Regions from separate parts of the Blautia sp. DFI.3.45 genome, predicted to be linked through region 1. Evidence: riboswitches for the same ligand, from Rfam matches in the RefSeq annotation. Region 1 holds a riboswitch; the other holds the start of a gene.

Region 1 (3,426 bases):
AAGAAGAACTGGTAAAAGAAAAGATTGCCATGCATATGAGCGGATATGTGCGCATTGAGAAGAATCCTTTTGTACGTGCTGTTCCGTTGGAGATCAAGAAATATTTTCTGATGATCGGAGCCAATCTGGGAAGCAGGAGCATTACGGCAGTTTATTCTAATATCGGCATTATTCGTTTGCCGGAGGAGTACAAAGAATATATTCAGCATTTTGGGATTTTTGCAAGTACCAATTCTCTGCAGATGTGTTCCTGTTCTTATGGGGATGAGATGGTACTGGGATTTACTTCCAAGATACCGGATGACAGTATCCAGAGGAATTTCCAGCGGATGCTCGGCGAGGAGAATGTTTCCCACAGAGAATTAAAGAATGAATTTCCGGGATATGGGGAAAAGCACAGGCTTGAGAAAAAAGAAAATCAGAAGGTTATCCAGACTTTCAGCTTCCTGTGTCTGGCAATTGCGGTAATCTGCGGAATGATTAATTTTATGATGGCAGGTGTACTGAACTGGTTCTGGTTTGCAGGAGCAGGATGTGCCTGTGCATGGCTGGTTGTTATGGTAGCATATTATAAACGCAGGAATATTCTGAAGAATGAAATGTGGCAGCTTTTGCTCATATCAGCAATCGCAATCCTATGGGACCGGTTTACCGGATGGAAGGGCTGGTCTGTGGATTTTGTGATTCCTTTCGGGATATTGGCAGTGCAGTTTTCTGTTCCTGTGATCGCAAAAATAAACCGTCTGGAAAGGGAAGAATATCTGTTTTATCTTGTACAGGCCGGAATTGCAGGACTGATTCCGATGATATTGGTTTGGACTGGAATCGTGCAGTTTGCCGTACCTTCAGTAATCTGTGCCGGAATCAGTTTTCTGACATTGGCTGCACTGTTTATCTTCTGCAAGAAGGATACGATGCGGGAGTTTCATAAGAAACTGAGGATGTAGAAATATGGTCTTGACACACATGGGATAAAAGATTATACTTTATCCATGTAAAGAAAGGGGAGCTTGTGAGTGCAGGCTGAGAGGAAGTCATCAACTTCGACCCATATACCTGATTTGGATAATGCCAACGTAGGAACCTATAAGATATGATTTTAAAGGGAGATGACTGGCATCTCCTTTTTATTTATCTCATGCATTTGAAGAAATTCAGCTGTCCGGTAATCAATCTGTAATAAGTGAGAGAAAACCGGGGGCTTACAGGGAAATTTACATTATAACAGATGAATATTGGGAAAGATGAGAGTGAACAGAGTTCATGAAGGGGTGCACCACCGCGGGTGTATTCTTTTGTGGACTCTTTTTTATGTTGTAGAGGCCGGACCTTCTTTTCCCGGAAAGGAGAAAGTATGCTTATTACTGTTAATGGAAAAACAAAAGAATTGCAGAATACTCTTACAATAGGGCAATATTTGGAGGAAAACAGCTATGTGCCCAGCCAGATCGCAGTAGAATTAAATGAAAGAATTCTGTCAAAAGCCGAGTACAGCACTACTGTTTTACATGAAAATGACATACTGGAAATAGTCAGCTTCATGGGAGGTGGAAGATAAACAGGAATATCCTGATATCACATTATAATATACGAAAGAAGGACTTAAATTATGAGTACAAATAATGAAGACAAACTGATTCTGGGAGGTCATGAATTTACTTCCCGTTTTATTCTGGGATCCGGAAAATTTTCTCTGGATCTGGTGAAAGCATGTATTGAAAAGGCAGATGCGCAGATCATCACTCTGGCTCTGCGTCGTGCCAATGAAGGTGGACTGGCAAATATTCTGGACTATATTCCGAAAAATGTTACTCTTCTTCCCAATACTTCAGGTGCCAGAAATGCAGAAGAAGCAGTTCGTATTGCCAGACTTTCCAGAGAAATCGGATGCGGTGATTTCGTAAAGATCGAAGTGATCCATGATTCAAAATATCTGCTTCCGGATAACTATGAAACTGTCAAAGCTACAGAAATTCTTGCAAAAGAAGGATTTGTAGTAATGCCTTATATGTACCCGGATCTGAATGCTGCCAGAGATCTGGTAAATGCCGGAGCTGCCTGCATCATGCCGCTGGGTTCTCCGATCGGCTCTAATAAAGGTCTGTGCACTAAGGAATTTATCCAGATTTTGATTGACGAAATTGAGCTCCCAATCATTGTAGATGCAGGAATCGGACGTCCTTCTCAGGCGTGTGAAGCCATGGAGATGGGGGCATCTGCAGTTATGGCAAATACTGCGATTGCCACAGCAGGTGATGTGCAGATAATGGCTGAAGCATTTAAAAAAGCTATTGAAGCAGGACGAAGTGCATACCTTGCCGGACTGGGAAGAACCCTGGAAAAAGGTGCAAGCGCATCCTCTCCACTGACTGGTTTTCTTCATGAGTAATAAATAAAAAATCATTCTAAAATGAGATTTTTGATTATAGCAATCCTCGTAAATAATGCATTTAAGACAGTTCAGCAGCGTGCGAAAGACAAGGAAGATATCTGCAGGCGTGCTGACGCACGGCAAAGATATCTGACGCAGGATTTCACACTCTGATGGGCTGGATTAAGATGCATTATTTTAGAGGATTGCTATAACTGCGGAGTAGGTATTAATTTATAGGAAAACGAAAGTTGCCAAATGGTAATAAAGAGGAGAAAACATCAATGGAAACAACAGAAAAAAATATGGAACATGGGGAACACTTCAACGAAAGTATTGTCAATGAAGTGATTCTGGAAGATATGAAAAAGAACAGGATCGATCATATGAAATATCTTCCGGGAATGGAAGTACTGGAAGAATCAGACGTGATGGATCAGGTTATTTCTGCCATGAATGCTTACGATTATGATAAATATACAGAGGCAGATGTACGCAGGGCACTTGCTCATGATAACCGTACACCAGAGGATTTTCAGGCACTGCTGTCTCCGGCTGCATTGCCTCTTCTGGAGGAAATCGCACAGGCTGCGCAGAAAGAAACCAGGAAACATTTTGGGAACAGTGTGTATATGTTTACCCCTATTTATATTGCAAATTATTGTGAGAATTACTGTATTTACTGCGGATTTAACTGCCATAATAAGATCCGCAGAGCAAAGCTGAATGCAGAAGAGATTGATAAGGAAATGGCTGCTATCGCAAAGACAGGACTGCAGGAAATCCTGATTCTTACAGGAGAGAGCAGAGCAAAATCTGATGTAAAATATATCGGAGAAGCATGTAAGATTGCCCGGAAATATTTCAAAGTAATCGGACTTGAAGTTTATCCTATGAATTCAGATGAGTATGCACATCTCCATGAATGCGGAGCTGATTATGTAACGGTATTCCAGGAGACTTATAATTCAGATAAGTATGAAACTCTGCATCTTGCAGGGCACAAGCGTATATTTCCTTATCGTCTGAACGCACAGGAACGTGCTTTAAAGGGT
Region 2 (3,426 bases), on a different contig from region 1:
TCAAAAATGGAAATCTTCCCTGCAGGTGCATAGGTGTATGCAGCCGTAATCGTAAACTGTCCACCCGCTGCGAATAATCCTGCCATCAGCAATGTCACAAGCTGCTTCATATTCATGGGTGTGAAATGGAACAACATCCACGGCACAACCGACAAACAGGAGAAAAATGAAAAATAAAACACGATAACCGGTCCCTTCACTCCGTGAGTTCCCAGTACACGCACCATCGTATAGGCAATTCCTGCCCCCAGTCCACCGCAGACTCCTATCAGTGCCGGAACAAGTGCCGCATTCTGAAATCCCGGTTTCACTACAAATAAACATCCTATAAACGCCAGCGCAACACACGCAGCCTGCACCGGTCTGATCTTTTCCTTTAACAAAAGGAATGAAAAAATAATCGCAAAAAACGGAGATAACTTATTCAGAATCGATGCATCTGCCACCAGAAGATGATCAATTGCGTAAAAGTTACACAGAATCCCCAGTGTCCCGCACACACAACGCAGGATCAACGGTCCCCAGTATTTCTTATCCACCTTCGGCACTGTACGATTTTTACAGAGAATCACCGCTGCAAACACCGCCGCCACCAGATTCCGGAAGAAACTCTTCTCCACAGACGGCAGATCACCTGCCAGACGTACACTCACATTCATACAAGCAAAGAAAAACGCCGACAGGATGATCATTATCATACCCTTTATGTAATTTTCCTGTTTCATCAGATTTAACCTGCCTTTCTGTCCATGCAGACAGCTTCTTTTTATCATATGCTGTCTGTCATCTACCTGTTAATCATAGCACGGACAATCGTTTTAGTACAAATAGATTTTTTATTTCAATTCGTCCTAAGCCATGATATGTTACTGTTCACTCCGTTCTCAGTAACACGCTTCGCGATGCACAGAATTTATGCTAATCGCATAAATTCGCGCGGTATATCTCGGGTTTTCTGTGACCTTCGCTCACAAAAAACACCTCGCGGGATATTACCAGTGAACAGTAACCATGATATACTATAAGAGCTATCGAACCTCCAGCAGAAAGGAGGTGAGTTTCATGGAAGAAATTCTCGTCACATTTCTTGTCTCTGTTTTAGCAGGCGTAGTTAGCTACTACATATGCAAATGGCTGGACGGCAGACACTAGACAGCAACAGCCCAAACGGAACAGCTCACCGTAACGAGCAAGAAAGCCCTCAGAGCTGCAACTCTGAGGGCTTTTATTTCTTTAGTTCGCTTCATGGAATCTCGTCACATTCCTTAGCTACTGTTAGTATATGCTGAAAAAAATAAAAAGTCAACTTAAAAATAATATTAGGTAGTGTAAATTTACGTTACTGTTCACTCCGTTCACAGTAACGTAGCCAAAATTCATTCCAGATTGCCTGCGGCAATGGAATTTTGGCTTGTATGTCTCGGGATTTTGGCATATTCATGCCAAAACACCTCGCGGGACAGTGGCGTGTGAACAGTAACAAATTTACTGTAGAAAATTTACCCTGCTTTTACATCCCATTGACTTTTCCAAAAGCTTGTGTTACTCTAAAGCGTGTTTGAAAATTGTAACGCACATCTTGCGTAAAGCATTTTTCAAATACGCTCTAACAAAAGAAAATCTGCATAATGGATAATAACAACGGGAGCCTGTGGGACAGGCTGAGAGGAAGATAGATCTTCGACCGCACCTGATATGGATAATGCCAGCGTAGGGACTGTATTTGTATATTAAAATCTGCCAGTGTGTTATTCCGGCAGATTTTTTTGCAGGATTTTATCTGCTTCCTGCACAACTGATAATGTCTGCTTCGGCAGACCAAATCTTCATTTCAAGGAGGTTCATTATTATGAACACAGACAGATCAAAAACACTCAGAATGGTCATGCTCGCCATGATGGTTGCCATCGGCGTTGTCATCTCACCTATTCTGAGAATCGAGGGTATGTGCCCTACTGCACACCTGATAAACATCGTCTGTTCCGTACTTCTGGGACCGTGGTATTCATTGCTTTGTGCCACTCTCATCGGAATCATCCGAATGATGTTTATGGGTATCCCGCCACTTGCACTGACAGGTGCCGTATTCGGCGCATTTTTATCAGGCGTTTTCTACCGCGCTTCTCATGGAAAGATTATCTGCGCAGTGATCGGTGAAATCTTCGGAACCGGTATCATCGGCTCTCTGGTTTCCTATCCTGTAATGGCATTTCTTATGGGCAGAAGCGGACTGAACGCATTTTTCTATACACCAATGTTTCTGGCAGCAACCTGCATGGGCGGCACCATTGCCTATTTCTTCCTGAAGGCCTTAAGTCACGCAGGAATGCTTGCCAAATTTCAACAAAGCCTTGGAGCAAAAGTATATGATCGTAAATCAGACAAATCCCAGACAATTAACCAGAGCAGCACAGCCGCTGATTCATTGCATCACTAATCCGATTTCTATTCATGACTGTGCGAATATTATTCTGGCGGCCGGAGGCCGCCCGATTATGGCAGAACATCCGGCAGAAGTAGCTGAAATCACCAGAAGCTCTCATGCACTGGCACTGAATCTTGGAAATATCACTGATGCACGTATGAAATCCATGCCTGAATCTCTGAAAATCGCTGCCAGTCTCCACATACCCGTTATGCTTGATCTGGTAGGAACCGCCTGCAGCAATCTGCGCTATGAATTTGCGCAGAAGCTTATGAACATCCACATGCCCGAACTCCTTAAAGGAAATATGTCTGAACTTCTTGCCATATCCGGACAGACTGCACATGCAATCGGAATTGACGCAGGTGTACAGGATGTGCTTACAGATGCCAATCGTTCCCATCTGAAAGAACTTTTCCAGGAAAAAGCTTCCCAATGGAATACCACACTTCTTATCACAGGCAAGGAAGATATGATCGTCTCCGCCAGTAAGTGTGAATTTATCACAAACGGTACTCCTGCCATGTCACAGATCACAGGAACCGGATGTATGCTTGGAATGATCTGTGCCACCTATCTGGCAGTTACAGACCCATTTACAGCTGCCGTCTCAGCAGCCAGAGAATTTGGCACAGCAGGAGAAAGAGCAGAGAAAAACAGCTCCGGACCCGGAAGCTTCCAGACAGAGCTGTTCGATCAGTTTTACAATCTTTTATAATCTACAGTTTATCAATAATTTTTTTCATAAAAAAGTTCCCGTCAGACAATATGGACAAATTTCTTCCATATCATCTGCGGGAACTTTTTTATACTATTTCCGCACTGCGCATTTTTCCCAGTTCTCGTCTCGCAAACACAATCGCCAGCGCAAATGCCGCTGCATCTGCGATCGGTCCTGCATACATCACTCCATCAATTCCCATAAACAACGGGAAGATAATGATCAATGGCAGAAGAAAAATCACCTGTCGTGTCAGAGACATTACAATACCCAGCTTCGC

Evidence for each region. A riboswitch is a leader RNA that binds a small molecule or an ion and turns the genes downstream of it on or off. The one in region 1 is predicted to bind thiamine pyrophosphate.
Region 2: it holds a riboswitch for thiamine pyrophosphate, as region 1 does, so the genes downstream of both, thiW (energy coupling factor transporter S component ThiW) here and thiS (sulfur carrier protein ThiS) in region 1, are expected to answer to the same signal.

What each region holds. Positions count from the first base shown of each region.
Region 1 covers NZ_JAJDMI010000001.1:75,494-78,919, forward strand. Annotated here, with positions in the region: gene LJE09_RS00350 (DUF6320 domain-containing protein) at 1-947, shown strand, start outside; TPP riboswitch at 993-1,101, shown strand; gene thiS (sulfur carrier protein ThiS) at 1,355-1,558, shown strand; gene LJE09_RS00360 (thiazole synthase) at 1,610-2,389, shown strand; gene thiH (2-iminoacetate synthase ThiH) at 2,656-3,426, shown strand, end outside.
Region 2 covers NZ_JAJDMI010000065.1:3,167-6,592, reverse strand. Annotated here, with positions in the region: gene LJE09_RS15645 (DMT family transporter) at 1-725, opposite strand, end outside; TPP riboswitch at 1,632-1,735, shown strand; gene thiW (energy coupling factor transporter S component ThiW) at 1,850-2,437, shown strand; gene thiM (hydroxyethylthiazole kinase) at 2,367-3,143, shown strand; gene LJE09_RS15630 (MATE family efflux transporter) at 3,232-3,426, opposite strand, start outside.